One region of the Mesorhizobium sp. FG116 genome, then DNA from elsewhere that is predicted to be linked to it. Evidence: predicted binding sites of a transcription regulator. Region 1 holds the regulator's gene; each other region holds the start of a gene.
The links. The regulator HrcA, encoded in region 1, represses chaperone genes, less so after heat shock. The targets are predictions, from matches to a motif close to GTTAGCACTCNCNNNNNGNGAGTGCTAAC.

Region 1 (3,711 bases):
CGAGGCAAATGACGGCAACGAAACGGCCGGTGCGTTGTGCTTGTTCCCTGGCGCCGACCTCCTGCATCGCCACTTCCGTGCGCTGCATGGCCATGGCGAAGTCGCGGCTGCCATCCGGCAGTTCGGCCCAGTTGGCGGTGTAGACGCCCGGCGCGCCATCGAGCGCATCTACGCACAGGCCGGAATCATCGGAAAGAGCCGGCAGATTGGTGGCCTTGGCCGCCGCGAAAGCCTTGATGTAGGCGTTTTCCTCGAAAGTCGTGCCGGTTTCGTCGGGTTCGGGCAGGCCGTATTCCTTGGCGGATTTCGCTTCGAAGCCGAACGGACCCATGAGGTCGGCGAATTCGCGCAGCTTGCCGGCGTTGTGGCTGGCAATGACGATCCTGCGGCCATCCAGTTTGTGCATCACAGATTCCAGATCTTCGGTTCGGCGAATTCCAGCGAATTGCCGGAAGGGTCACGGAAATAGATTGAACGTCCACCGGCTGGCCAGTGAAAATCGGCCTCGATTTCCACCCCCAGTTCGACCAGACGCGCACGCCAGCGTTCGATCTCGTCGGCGCTTGCGGCAAAACACAGATGTCCCTGCCCGACCGTGCCATGCGGCGGCACCGGCAGGCGGGCATCGGGCGGCGGCGGAATTTTCGTCGCCTCTGCATTGAACAGCAAAATCACACCCGAGCCGCAGCGAAAGAAGACGTGCCTGCCCCCGACCTTGGCAATGCGTTCCAGACCAAGGATACCGCCATAAAAGCTTTCCGCCGCGTCGAGATCGGTGACGTAGAGTGCGGATTCGAGGATGGCGGATGGGGTCATCGCAAGCCGCCTAGGCCACCGCCATCTGCTGCAGGCTGACGAGACGCGCAATGCCCTTCTTGGCAAGCACCATAAGCTCGGTGAACTGCGCTTCCGAGAACGGCTCGCCTTCCGCCGTGCCCTGTATCTCGACGATGCCGCCCTTGCCGGTCATAACGAAATTGGCGTCGGTGCCGGCCGAGGAATCTTCCAGATAATCCAGGTCGATGACCGGCTGGCCGTCATGGATGCCGCAGGAGATGGCGGCGACATGGTCCTTCAGCACCCGCTGCACACTTGCCATCTGGCGCGCTTCCATCCAGCGCAGGCAATCATAGAGAGCCACCCAGCCGCCAGTGATCGAGGCGGTGCGGGTGCCGCCATCGGCCTGCAGCACGTCGCAATCGACGGTGATCTGTTGTTCGCCGAGCGCCTGCATGTCGACGACGGCGCGCAGCGAACGGCCGATGAGGCGCTGGATTTCAAGCGTGCGGCCACCCTGCTTGCCGGCAGAGGCTTCGCGGCGCATGCGGTCGCCGGTCGAACGCGGCAGCATGCCGTATTCAGCCGTCACCCAGCCCTTGCCGGTGTTGCGCATCCAGCCGGGCACCCTCTCTTCAAGGCTTGCGGTGCAAAGCACGTGCGTGTCGCCGAACTTGACCAGGCAAGAGCCCTCGGCGTGCTTGGAGACGCCCCGTTCGAAGGAGATGGCCCGCATTTCGTCGGGCTGGCGTTTGGAGGGGCGCATTCGGGCCTCTTTCTGGCAATTGTCCGGATTCCTGGCGGGCTTGTAGCCGTATGCAAAGCGGGGCGCAAAGGAAAACGCCCCGGCTTGCGCTTGGCCGACCCAAGTCTATATCCTTGACTTGGAAGCCACGGCCAGAAAACCGCAGATGACGAAACCGATTGCCGATCCGACCCTGCATTCGCCCGCAGTCCAATCGCTGGACATGCGCTCGCGCGACATATTCCGGCGCATCGTCGAATCCTATCTGAGGGACGGCGAACCGGTTGGTTCGCGCAGCCTGTCGCGCATCCTGCCGTCGTCACTGTCGCCGGCGACGATCCGCAACGTGATGAGCGACCTCGAGCATCTCGGCCTTGTCTACGCGCCGCATATCTCGGCCGGCCGCCTGCCGACGCAGGCTGGCCTGCGCTTCTTCGTCGATGCCTTCATGGAACTTGGCGACCTTTCCGACGACGAGCGCCGCAGCATCGAGGCGCAGATCAAGGCTTCCGGCACCGAATCCTCGCTGGAACACATGCTGACGGAAGCAAGCCAGATGCTGTCCGGGGTTTCGCGCGGCGCGGGGCTGGTGCTGGCAGCCAAGAACGAAGCCGCGCTGAAACATATCGAATTCATCCAGCTTGAGCCGACCAAGGCGCTGACCGTCCTTGTCTCGCAAAACGGCGATGTCGAAAACCGCGTCATCGACCTGCCTGCCGGCGTCACCGTCTCGCAATTGCATGAGGCCTCCAACTTCCTCAACGCCCATATCCGCGGCCGAACCCTGGCCGAGGTGCGCACCGAGATCGCGCGGATCAAGGAGGAAACGCGGGCGGCGCTCGACACGCTGTCGCAGGATCTTGTTGAAAAGGGTCTTGCGCTCTGGGCTGGTTCCGAAACCGGGCTGCCGGCGCGTCTGATCGTGCGCGGCAGGGCCAACCTTCTGGAGAACGTGACGGCGCAAGCCGATCTCGACCTGCTTCGGCACCTGTTCGACGATCTGGAAACCCAGGACGGGCTGATCCAGTTGCTCGACATGGCCGAGCAGGGACCGGGCGTGCGCATCTTCATCGGCTCGGAAAACAAGCTGTTTTCGCTGTCGGGATCGTCGCTGGTGGTGGCGCCCTATCGCGACAAGGATGCGCGCGTGGTGGGCGCACTGGGCGTGATCGGTCCAACGCGCCTCAACTATGCCCGCATCGTGCCGATGGTTGACTATACAGCCCAGCTTATCACGCGCTTGCTGCGCTGAGTGCAGTCCTGCGGGCCACCAAGGAGGCATCAATGGCACTGGAAGAAATCAAGGCCAGGATCAGCCTGCTGCTCGAGCAAATGGTCAACCAGCCCGAGGATAATTACGAGACGCAGGAGCAGTTGCACGAAAAACTGAGGGAACTGCGCGCCATGGGCCTGCCCTTGCCCGACGATCTCGTTGAACTGGAAAAGCGTCTCGATGAGGAATTCAGCGGCGACGACGCATAGCCACGTTCAACTCCGTTCACATCGACGTGTGATGCGGAACGACCGTCCTCCTCCTACGTTGCGCCCTTGGTCAACCCACGGAGCAACGGATTGAAGCAGATTGCGCTACTGACCCTTCCCCTCTTGCTGGCAGCGACAACCGCTTTTGCGCAGAACACAACCCTATTGAAGGGCGAAGCCGCATTCGGCGACTGGCGGGGCGACAAGCCCGGCGTGCGGCGGCTCATCGTTCCCGACGACCTGCAAGCTCCATACGCCACTGACTCGGCATCCAACGGCGCGGACCGGGCAGCGATGCCGCCCGAAGCCGGCCCGCAATTGCCTGCGGGTTTTTCCGCTGAAATGATTGCCTCGGGCATCCGCAATCCCCGCACCGTGCGGATCGCGCCGAACGGAGACATTTTCGTCGCCGATTCACGCGCCAACCAGATCAGGGTCTATCGCCTCGGCGAAGGCAGCGCCAAACCCCTAGAGCAAGCGGTCTTCGCAAGTGGACTGCGACAACCCTACGGCATCGCATTCTATCCTGCCGACAAGCCGGAATGGGTCTACGTCGCCAATTCGAACAATGTGGTGCGCTTTGCCTACAAGGCCGGCGATCTCGAAGCTTCCGGCGACGCGGAGGTGATGGTCAAGCGGCTGCCGGGCGGCGGGCACTGGACCCGCGACCTTGCCTTCTCTCCTGACGGCCAGACGCTCTATGTGTC
Region 2 (3,711 bases), on a different contig from region 1:
GACTACGGCAACGCCACCGGCCAGCTTGGCCAGACGTTCCTGCAGCTTCTCCTTGTCGTAGTCGGAAGTGGTTTCCTCGATCTGCTGCTTGATCTGAGCAACGCGACCCTGGATCTCACCCTTCTTGCCGGCGCCGTCGACGATGGTGGTGTTCTCCTTGGAGATCGACACCTTCTTGGCGCGGCCGAGCATGTTCAGGCCGACGTTCTCGAGCTTGATGCCGAGGTCTTCCGAGATGACCTGGCCACCGGTCAGGATGGCGATGTCTTCCAACATGGCCTTGCGGCGATCGCCGAAGCCCGGAGCCTTGACGGCAGCGATCTTCAGGCCGCCGCGCAGCTTGTTGACGACGAGCGTAGCGAGAGCCTCGCCTTCGACGTCCTCGGAGATGATGACGAGCGGCTTGGAGGTCTGCACAACAGCCTCGAGCACCGGCAGCATGGCCTGGAGGTTCGAAAGCTTCTTCTCGTGCAGGAGGATGTAGGCGTCTTCGAGTTCAGCAACCATCTTGTCGGGGTTGGTGACGAAGTAAGGCGACAGGTAGCCGCGGTCGAACTGCATGCCTTCGACGACTTCCAACTCGGTGTCGGCGGTCTTGGCTTCCTCGACGGTGATGACGCCTTCATTGCCGACCTTCTGCATGGCCTTGGCAATCATTTCGCCGATTTCGGTCTCGCCATTGGCGGAGATCGTGCCGACCTGGGCAACTTCCTCGGAGGTCTTGATCTTCTTGGCCTTCTTGATGAGGTCGGCCACGACTTCGGCCACGGCCAGGTCGATACCGCGCTTCAGGTCCATCGGGTTCATGCCGGCGGCAACGGCCTTGTGGCCTTCCTGAACGATTGCCTGGGCCAGAACCGTAGCAGTCGTGGTGCCGTCACCGGCCTTGTCGTTGGTCTTGGAAGCGACTTCGCGAACGAGCTGGGCGCCCATGTTCTCGAACTTGTCTTCCAGTTCGACTTCCTTGGCGACGGAAACGCCGTCCTTGGTGATGCGCGGAGCGCCGAAGGACTTGTCGATGACGACGTTGCGGCCCTTGGGGCCGAGGGTGACCTTCACCGCGTCGGCGAGGATGTTGACACCGCGCAGCATGCGCTCGCGGGCGTCACGGGAGAATTTTACGTCTTTAGCAGCCATTTCTTACTCCTGGGCTTTGCGCCCGAAATTCTGATTGCCGGTTTCTATTCAAATACGGGCAGGGTGATCAGCCAATGATGCCCATGATGTCGGATTCCTTCATGATCAGAAGGTCTTCGCCATTGAGCTTGACTTCGGTGCCGGACCACTTGCCGAACAGGACGCGGTCGCCGGCCTTGACATCCAGCGGAACGAGCTTGCCGTTTTCGTCACGAGCGCCGGAGCCTACGGCGATGATTTCGCCTTCCTGCGGCTTTTCCTTGGCGGTATCGGGGATGATGATGCCGCCAGCGGTCTTCTCTTCGGATTCGACCCGGCGAACGACCACACGGTCATGAAGCGGGCGGAACTTCGACTTTGCCATTTGATTTCCTCGATGACAGTGATGAGAAACGATTTCCTCCGTCCAGCGAAGCCGGACATTGGTTAGCACTCGCAATAGTCGAGTGCTAACGTGGCGGTGAGATAATCAGGCCCCCGACCAGAGTCAAGGAGCGGCAAGCCGAAGGCGTCGAATTTTAAGCCGAACTTGACTGCCAATCCGCATTTTCGAGGAATGGTGTCCTTGGCATTCCGTTACTACGCAGAAAAATTACGTCCACCAGAGATGCTAGGCGGTGTCGATGGTCACTCCATGTCGGGGCAACGCCGAGTTCGACAGCGCACCGGCCATGCCGACTATTTTTGGAATTGTGCGCCGCAGCATCTTGAAAGATAAGCACGCTTATTATATATCGCGCTCATGGTTACCGAAGGCACAGACAGACTGGGGTTTTTGATCCACGACGCGGCGCGTTTGATGCGCAAGCGATTCGAGGCGCGCGCCAGCAATTTGGGCCTGTCGGCGGCACAATGGCGCTTAATGGTCAGGGTCACGAAGGAAGAAGGCGTTGCCCAGGCAAGGCTGGCCGAACTTCTTGAAATTGAGCCGATCAGCGTCTCGAGGTTGATTGATCGCATGGAAGAGGCGGGCTGGATTGAACGCCGCGCCGACGCATCTGACCGCCGGGTACGTATGATTTTCCCGACGCCCAGGGCGCGCCAGGCCTATGCCCAGGTGAAAAGCCTTGCAGGTGAAGTTTACGAGGAAGCGCTGACCGGCATGTCCGGTGAAGACAGGCGCATTCTTATCCAAGGATTGCGAACGCTGGTCGATAATCTCTCCGACGACGAGACCGCGTTGTGCAGGCAAACAAACAAACTGGAAAGCACCGCACAATGAACGCTGTGACGAAAGTTGACGAGAATGCGACGAAGCTGGAGATGGATGCTCCCGCTAACCAGATTTCCACGACCCCTGCACCACAAGTGCAGGCACAGCCGGCTCCGGCAAAGGCCAAGCGCAGGATGTCCAATCGCTTCGTATTGATGTTCGCGTTGCCTGTGCTGTTGGCTGTGGGCGGCGGCTATGTGTGGGTGACCGGCGGCCGCTATCAGGAAACCGAAAACGCAAATCTGCGGCAGGCGCGCGTGTCCATTGCGGCCGATGCCGCTGGACGCATCGTCAAAGTCGATGTCAACGACAACCAGCCGGTCAAGAAGGGCGACGAACTGTTCACCATCGACCCGGCACCTTACCGTATTGCACTGGCGCAAGCCGAGGCGGCGGTTGCAGGTGCAAGGCTGAACGTCGAGCAGTTGCGTGCCGCCTACAACCAGGCCATGTCGCAGGAGCGTGTCGCTTCGAGCGAGGTGGACTATTTGCAGTCGCAATTCGACCGGGCAACCGATTTGTCGAAGAAGGGCATCAGCGCAATGTCGTCGCTCGATCAGGCGCGCAATGACCTCGACAAGGCGCGTCAGGAGCAGTCTGCTTCAGAGCAGGGTATTGTCAGCGCAAAAGCAGCACTTGGCGGCAATCCCGATATCGAGACCGACCAGCACCCGACGGTACTGGCAGCACTCGCCGCTCGCGACAAAGCTGCTTACGATCTTGCCCAGACAACAGTGCGCGCGCCCGCTGATGGTGTCGTCTATCAGGCGTCGTCTTTCAAGATCGGGCAGTTTGTCGGTACCGGCACGCCCTTGTTTGCGCTGGTTGAAACAGGCGACACATGGATCGATGCGAACTTCAAGGAAACGCAACTTACCCATATGAAGCCGGGCCAGAAGGCCGAAGTTGTGCTGGACACCTATCCCGGCCGCACTTTCGAGGCGACCGTGGAAGCGATTGGCGCGGGCACCGGCGCCGAATTCTCCCTGTTGCCGGCCCAGAACGCCACCGGCAATTGGGTGAAGGTTACCCAGCGTATTCCAGTGCGCATCAAGCTCACGGATGACGATGCCAAGTTGGCGCTTCGAACCGGCATGAGCGCGACGGTCAGCGTTGACACAGGCGTGTCGCGCGGACTTCCGAGTGTCTTCGGACACGCGGTCGCGGCTGAATAACCAACGGCAGGCCGCACCGACCACGGTTCGGCTTGCCTGATTTCATATTCACGTAGTTTCGGAAGCTCGAACCCATGTCACAGGGCGAGACCCATCGCGAAGTGCCGCATCGCGGCCTGATCACCATTTCGATCATGCTGGCGACGATCATGCAGGTGCTCGACACAACGATCGCCAACGTCGCCC
Region 3 (3,711 bases), on a different contig from region 1:
CGCGGCAAACGCCCACGCGTTCATTGAAGGTTTCGAAAGCCGTGCGTGTCGATCGGGCCTGCATGTAGTCAAAGCGTATATGGTTGTGGACGAAGTTGCAGATCGCCTGCACGCGACCCCAGCCGGGTGGGATCGTGCCGAATAGGTCCCACGCCATCTGGCTAACCCGGTCAGTCTCGCAGTAGCGGCTTCCCATGAGGTAGACGAGACAATCGTCCGGCAGTTCCGGGACCGCGAGTTCGCGTGCGTCAGGCAGGACCAGGTCCAACTGCCCGTCGTCCCAGATGGTTGCATCGCCCCACATGCTCAAGTCGCCGGCAGGCGCGACGAGCCTCCGGCAGCGGTTGCCGAACAGATCGCGGTAAGCCGATACGGGCACATCGGGAGTGGTGAATGTCGTCTCCGGCACCCTTATGTCGGCCGCCCGGTCTTCGTGGACCGACAGCAGACACACCAGGGCGGTCGGCTGCTGGCAAGTCAACTTGATCTCGTAGCCGTAGCGGATCAGCATTGACTTGTGCCTCTACCGGAAATCGGCAGCAGTCAGCGTATAGGTGGTCCGGCGGCGATGGGAATAGGCCTCGCGCGCGACATCGTGGATCGCATTGCGCGCCGTATCGAAAGCCGTCAGGGAGTCGGCTTCGGACAGTTGCGTCTTGCCGGCCTTTGCCAGCGCTGCGGTCTCGACAAAGAATGGCACCTCGAACATGCCGTCATGCCCAATGAAGCGAATGGCGTTGCGCACTTCGTCGAAGCTGCGGCTCGGATTGGGAAATTCGAGCGTCACCGTCGGCATTCCTCTGCCGTACGCTGTGCGGTCCGGATGCCGGCCATCGCTCTGCCTCCACCTCGGCGTCGCAAATCATTCCGCCGATTGAGGGACAGCATGCCGTCGGTCGCAACCCTCTGGGTTAGCCCGATCATCGTGTTGCCGTCGATGCGGGCCGGAACCCCGGTGAAGACATGATAGACGGTCCAGGAGCGGTCCGCCTCAACACGGCGGCCATAGTGAAGATCCCGGGAGCCATGGCCGTGCGCGCCGCCCTCGTTTTCCCATCTGTCGATGGCGAAGTCCGCGGTCTTTTCCGTCAGCTCCGGGTGGTTGTTGGGAGCGTTCATGGTCGTGTCCTTTCTTCGTTCGCCACCTCGGCTTCGAGCGCGCCGGCATAGAGCACCGCGCCGGCCGCATCGGTAATCGTCATGGCGTCGGGTCGTTGCGGCATGTTGAGCGTTTGCGAGAGAAGGCGCGCGACCTCTATTGCGTCGTCGAGATTGGCTGCTTCAGCAGTCTCCCGACCGACAACGGCATGCGCATCGTCCCTGTCCCGGATGCGGTAGAATTCGATCGCAATATGCATCGCCATCCTTCCGGCCAGCACGAACTCAGGGATTGCCCTTGCCACGAGGTCCATTGGCGTTTGCAGCAACCTTTAACTGGTTCCCGAAGCCGCTTTCAGGCTTGGATGGAGCCTTCTCCTGCTTCGGCTTTCTGATCTCGCGATTGCTTCGTTTCTGTCCTTTAGCCATGTCCGAACGTCCTTTCGATGAGCGTTGCGCCGCTGCCAGATTGCGATATGTCGACCGGCTCGAGGCTGTCTTCAGTCGTTACGCGTTCATAACGCTCGTCGTCGTTGCGGATGCGGTATTGCAGGGAATCTCCCCGCGGCGGCAGCGTGCCGGTGATACGATAAATGTCGGCCGCATGAGGGGGTCTCGCGAACCCGCCCTTTAGCTTGACGGACTGCCCGACCGCGAAGAAATGCGTCGGAACCTCACGCGGGAACTGGCGGGCGGTGCGTTGAATGAAGCTCGTAGAAGTCATGACTGTTGGTGATCCTGTTCGAGAGCGGCGTCGAAATCGACAGGATCGATCGGCGCCAACTGATGTGTCTGGCCATCAATGCCGATGGCCGGCAGGTGGATGAAGGCGCCTACACGTCTCCAGGTGAGGCGGGAGGATATCTCCAGAAGTTCCTCGTCCTGGTCCACGCGATAGTCGCCGGCAGGCTGCGCGGCGTCGAAGCCGGGCAGCATGAAGGGTGCGGTGAACCGGACGACGGTCTGCGTGGTGCGCGTTGTCATGGTCGATTCCTCCGCAGGAGCACGCGACCGCACCTCCCGCATCATCCCATTCGAACCGGAACGAACCTCCCTGCTGCCAGTACATCCGTGGTCAGCGGCGGGGTTCATTCCAATGTTCGAACAGAGCGATATGTGCGCCGAAACGGCGCTTGATGCATTCGCTATCGAGAATTCGGTGGTGAATGGCGGGTCTCTGACACCGCGAAGCCAAATCGGCCAAATCAACGAGCCACTTATATGCGCTTCAATTGAGTTGCGAACAAGGCGCGGAGCGATTTTTATTTACGATCACGAATTAAAAATCTCAATTTACATAAAATAAACAATCGATTGAAACAAAAATACTGCTCTCTAAAAGTGATAATTTCTGAAAATTAATTAAGATAGTCAGAGAGATATTTTAGAATACGCAAGAATTAATTTTGGCACTCCTATCATTCGAGTGCCAGAGTCGTTATGTATATGAAGTGGTCGCCCTAAGCGCCGACCCCAGAAAGAACCCCATGAAATTTCGGCCCCTCCATGACCGCGTCGTTATTCGACGTGCGGAAGGCGAACTCAAGTCCAAAGGTGGCATTATCATTCCCGACACCGCGAAGGAGAAGCCACAGGAAGGCGAGGTGGCCGCCGTCGGCCCTGGCTCCCGCGACGAAAGCGGCAAGCTGATTCCCCTCGACGTCAAGGCAGGCGATCACATCCTGTTCGGCAAATGGTCTGGCACCGAGGTCAGGATCGACGGTGAGGACCTCTTGATCATGAAGGAGGCCGACATCATGGGCATTGTCGAGAAGACTGGTACTGCCGCCAAGAACGCCGCCTGATCTTCGATCCCGAATCTCAAGACCGAACTGGACAAATATCATGTCTGCCAAGGAAATTAAATTCTCCACTGATGCCCGCGACCGCATGCTGCGCGGCGTCGAACTTCTCAACAATGCCGTCAAGGTGACGCTTGGACCCAAGGGCCGCAACGTCGTCATCGACAAGGCCTATGGCGCGCCGCGCATCACGAAGGACGGCGTCACGGTCGCCAAGGAGATCGAGCTTGTCGACAAGTTCGAGAATATGGGCGCGCAGATGGTGCGGGAGGTCGCTTCGAAGACCAACGATCTCGCCGGCGACGGAACTACCACCGCGACCGTGCTCGCCGCCTCGCTTTTGCGCGAGGGCACCAAGCTGGTTGCTGCCGGCCTGAACCCGATGGACCTGAAGCGCGGTATTGATCTCGGCGTCGCCGCCGTCGTCAAGGAAATCCTGGCGCAATCGAAGAAGGTCAAGTCCTCCGAGGAGATCGCGCAGGTCGGCACCATTGCCGCCAATGGCGATGCGACCGTCGGTGAGATGATCGCCAAAGCGATGGACAAGGTGGGCAACGAGGGGGTCATCACCGTTGAGGAAGCCAGGACGGCAGAGACCGAACTCGCCGTGGTCGAGGGAATGCAGTTCGACCGCGGCTACCTGTCCCCCTACTTCGTCACCAACACCGAGAAGATGCGCGTGGAACTGGAGGAGCCCTACATCCTTCTGCACGAGAAGAAGCTCGGCAATCTTCAGACCCTGCTACCGATCCTTGAGGCGGTCGTGCAAAGCGGCAAGCCGCTGCTGATCATCTCCGAAGACGTCGAGGGT
Region 4 (3,711 bases), on a different contig from region 1:
CTCTTTCACCTCCACTTCCGTCGAACCACCGACGCGGATGACGGCGACGCCACCCGCAAGCTTGGCCAGGCGCTCCTGCAGTTTCTCGCGATCGTAGTCGGAAGTGGTCTCTTCGATCTGGGCCTTGATTTGCCCAACGCGGGCCTGGATTTCTGCCTTCCGGCCAGCGCCGTCTACGACCGTGGTGTTCTCCTTCTCGATCACTACTTTCTTGGCGCGGCCGAGCATCTGCAGCGTTACGTTCTCCAGCTTGATACCGAGATCCTCGGAGATCGCCGTGCCACCGGTGAGGATGGCGATATCTTCCAGCATGGCCTTGCGGCGGTCGCCAAAGCCAGGCGCCTTGACGGCGGCAACCTTCAGGCCGCCGCGCAGTTTGTTAACCACCAGTGTGGCCAGAGCCTCGCCCTCCACGTCTTCGGCGATGATGAGCAGTGGCTTGCCCGACTGAACAACGGCCTCAAGGACCGGAAGCATGGCCTGGAGATTGCCGAGCTTCTTCTCGTGGATCAGCACATAGGGCTCTTCCAGTTCGACCCGCATCTTGTCCTGGTTGGTGATGAAATAGGGGCTCAGATAGCCACGGTCGAACTGCATCCCTTCGACAACCTCGAGCTCGGTTTCGGCTGTCTTGGCTTCCTCGACGGTGATGACGCCCTCGTTGCCAACTTTCTGCATCGCTTCCGCCAGGAAGCGGCCGATTTCGGCATCGCCATTGGCCGAAATGGTGCCGACCTGGGCGATCTCGTCATTCTTCGTTATCTTGCGAGCATTGGCCTTCAGCTCGACGACCACGGCCTCGACCGCCTTGTCGATGCCGCGCTTCAGGTCCATCGGGTTCATGCCCGAGGCAACGGCCTTGGCGCCTTCCCTGACGATGGCCTGGGCCAGAACAGTCGCGGTCGTGGTGCCGTCACCGGCAAGGTCGTTGGTCTTGGAGGCGACTTCGCGCACCATCTGCGCGCCCATGTTCTCGAACTTGTCTTCCAGTTCGATTTCCTTGGCGACGGTGACGCCGTCCTTGGTGATGCGCGGCGCGCCAAACGACTTGTCGATGACGACGTTGCGACCCTTGGGGCCTAGCGTCACCTTCACGGCATTGGCGAGGATGTCGACGCCACGCAGCATCTTCTCGCGCGCTTCGGTATGAAATTTGACTTCCTTGGCAGCCATTGGATCACTCCTTTGTTAGGCAGCTTTCATTGACTGATTGATAGTGGGGTTGCACCGCTCAGGCCGCTTTCTTCAGCGTGGCCGCCTGTTCGATCACCCCCATCACGTCGCTTTCCTTCATGATGAGCAGGTCCTCACCATTCAGTTTGATCTCGGTGCCGGACCACTTGCCGAACAGGATACGGTCGCCCGCTTTGACGTCGAGCTCGACGAGCTTGCCGCTGTCGTCGCGCGCGCCAGGGCCGACGGCGATCACCTCGCCCTCCTGCGGCTTTTCCTTGGCAGTGTCGGGAATGATAATGCCGCCGGCCGTTTTTTCATCGGCTTCGATGCGGCGGACCAGGATACGGTCATGCAATGGACGGAACGCCATTTCGTTCTCCTTCAAGGACAAACAGATTTTGAGGTTCCTCCACACCGGACCGGCAATATCGGACCGGTGCGGGGCTCGCGCGACCCTTTCGGCATCACGCGCATATGGAGCTAGTTTTGTGGTTTTCCGGTTTCAAGGGATTCCGCCAAAATTTTTTAGCACTCGCACCGACAGAGGGCTAGTGCCATGAAAACATACAGCTATCTGGATCGTAGCCGCACATTTCCACTTGAAATTTCCAAATGACCAGACAAAATTAGTCGAGCCTTCGCGCTGAAGCGGCCGCGAAAAAGGAACCTACACAAGGAGCATTCTTGGAAAAACGGAGGATCAAGATGGACCGACAAGATCTCCCACCGATCATCCCTTCTCTCATACCCGAAACATCCGACCTCGCGCTTGACCGGCTGTTGTCGCCGGCAAGCCATTTCAAAGGTCCTGACGACGTCTTGGCCGACGAGCGGCTTGATCTCCATGAAAAGCGAGCGATCCTGTCGTCCTGGGCTTCCGATGCCTGCGCCGTGGACTCCATTCCGGCACTACGTCAGCCATCGGGAGTTGAGAAACCAGTCTCCTTCGATCACATCATGGACGCCCTATACTTGCTTGATGCAGCCACGACAGCGCCAGGGCGGACGGTCGAACACAAGCGCAAACCCGAACGGCTGGACACATGATTTAGGAAGCGAAGGAGAGGGATATGGCCACTGAGGTCAGCAGGGAATTCCGCCTGCAGATGGAGGGCTATGGACTGACTACGGCCGAAATCCATTACCATCTGCCGGATCATCCCAGTCTGCTGCAGCTGTATGTCTGGCAGGACTACGATCTGGCGCCCCATTTTCCGGAACTGAAAGACTTTCTTGGTTATTGGGAACGCGAACTGGAGGGCGCGCTACATTCCGTGCGTATCGCTCACCGTCGCCTTATCAAACCGTCGGAATGGCGCGCCGTCGACGGCATTTTCGCCATCCATTGAACGTCATCTCGGGCCGAGGGCCGTACACAATCCGTGCTGGCCGCGACTTGCGGGAGAACGCGTCGCCGACGGGACCAGCCCGGCGCGCCTGGCTGCCTTGAGGAAGGCCTTATGCGCGTCGCGCGCGATGCGCCAACCGTCCAGCGCATCGCGACACGCGCGTCGTGCCGCTCGCCAGTTGCGTCCGCGCGCCCATTCGGGCCACTGCTGGTCCAGGCATTCCAGCGCCTCGAAGCTGCTGGCAACGTTGCGCGGCCCGGTGAGAAATTTGAGAGTGACAGGTTCGGGAAACCAAACGTCGTTCATCACTTCCTCCGTCTTTTTCAACGTGTTTTGCGAGCAAGCAATCGGACGGCATCATCAACGCACATCCACAAGGCAGATGGGAACCTTGCGGAGAATATCAAGACCGGAACCGGCCGGATCGAAATGCTCAGTCTTCTTCATCGGGGTCGAGCAGATTGATCAACTCGGCGACGCCCGTTCCAGGCAGCGGTCGTCGCTCGACCCTCAGCGCTTCCTCGGTGTTGACCCAGCCCAAGCTTCCCGAAATTCATTGAAGGAAGCGCCGGCGGAGAGGATTCAGCGATGAGCATTTCGCCCGCCGATCCAAGGACAAAAATGATATCTTCTCGGGTCATTGGCATAGGCGCTCTTTTTCATGTCAAATCTGAAAGATCACGGCCCAAACGGTGACCGCCATCCGACGATGACAAGACACAATGCACATCGTCGACTAGCGTTGCTGACGATGATCCCCTTGACGGCGGGAAAATGAATCCCCAGATCGATCCTGCCGGCGCCCTTTTTGGGTCGGCAAGGTCAAGGAGCGCCAAACCCTTGGCGCTCCTCGTACCCATGTTGCTCAGTTATGGAGGATATGGCTATGAGAACTGCTTTCGATTTTTCCCCGCTCTATCGGTCTAGCATCGGCTTTGATCGCGTTTTCGATATGCTCGAAAACGCCAGCCGAATGCCAAGTATCGACAACTGGCCACCTTACGATATCATCAGGACCGACGAAGATGCCTACCGCATCACCATGGCGGTGGCGGGCTTTGCCCAGGACGAATTGAATCTTGTGCATGAGCCTAACTTGTTGATCGTCTCCGGCGAGAGAGCCACAGAAGACAATGGCGAATATTTGCATCGTGGCATCGCCGGGCGACCGTTCGAACGTCGCTTC

Region 2: the regulator HrcA is predicted to act here: its motif matches at 1,563-1,591, upstream of groES (co-chaperone GroES).
Region 3: the regulator HrcA is predicted to act here: its motif matches at 2,504-2,532, upstream of ACODTY_RS19695 (co-chaperone GroES).
Region 4: the regulator HrcA is predicted to act here: its motif matches at 1,701-1,729, upstream of groES (co-chaperone GroES).

The regions. Positions count from the first base shown of each region.
Region 1 is NZ_JBMDKS010000010.1:53,972-57,682, forward strand. Features, by position in the region: gene rdgB (RdgB/HAM1 family non-canonical purine NTP pyrophosphatase) at 1-406, opposite strand, end outside; gene ACODTY_RS10305 (VOC family protein) at 406-816, opposite strand; gene rph (ribonuclease PH) at 827-1,543, opposite strand; gene hrcA (heat-inducible transcriptional repressor HrcA) at 1,689-2,774, shown strand; gene ACODTY_RS10320 (hypothetical protein) at 2,807-3,004, shown strand; gene ACODTY_RS10325 (PQQ-dependent sugar dehydrogenase) at 3,095-3,711, shown strand, end outside.
Region 2 is NZ_JBMDKS010000004.1:72,975-76,685, reverse strand. Features, by position in the region: gene groL (chaperonin GroEL) at 1-1,137, opposite strand, end outside; gene groES (co-chaperone GroES) at 1,205-1,501, opposite strand; gene ACODTY_RS05250 (MarR family winged helix-turn-helix transcriptional regulator) at 1,880-2,359, shown strand; gene ACODTY_RS05245 (HlyD family secretion protein) at 2,356-3,525, shown strand; gene ACODTY_RS05240 (DHA2 family efflux MFS transporter permease subunit) at 3,600-3,711, shown strand, end outside.
Region 3 is NZ_JBMDKS010000030.1:569-4,279, forward strand. Features, by position in the region: gene ACODTY_RS19660 (transglutaminase-like domain-containing protein) at 1-511, opposite strand, end outside; gene ACODTY_RS19665 (DUF1488 family protein) at 524-787, opposite strand; gene ACODTY_RS19670 (hypothetical protein) at 784-1,119, opposite strand; gene ACODTY_RS19675 (hypothetical protein) at 1,116-1,358, opposite strand; gene ACODTY_RS19680 (hypothetical protein) at 1,520-1,822, opposite strand; gene ACODTY_RS19685 (hypothetical protein) at 1,819-2,082, opposite strand; gene ACODTY_RS19690 (hypothetical protein) at 2,081-2,404, shown strand; gene ACODTY_RS19695 (co-chaperone GroES) at 2,586-2,903, shown strand; gene groL (chaperonin GroEL) at 2,944-3,711, shown strand, end outside.
Region 4 is NZ_JBMDKS010000037.1:10,850-14,560, forward strand. Features, by position in the region: gene groL (chaperonin GroEL) at 1-1,173, opposite strand, end outside; gene groES (co-chaperone GroES) at 1,232-1,546, opposite strand; gene ACODTY_RS21420 (hypothetical protein) at 1,882-2,223, shown strand; gene ACODTY_RS21425 (usg protein) at 2,247-2,525, shown strand; gene ACODTY_RS21430 (DUF982 domain-containing protein) at 2,529-2,831, opposite strand; gene ACODTY_RS21435 (Hsp20 family protein) at 3,412-3,711, shown strand, end outside.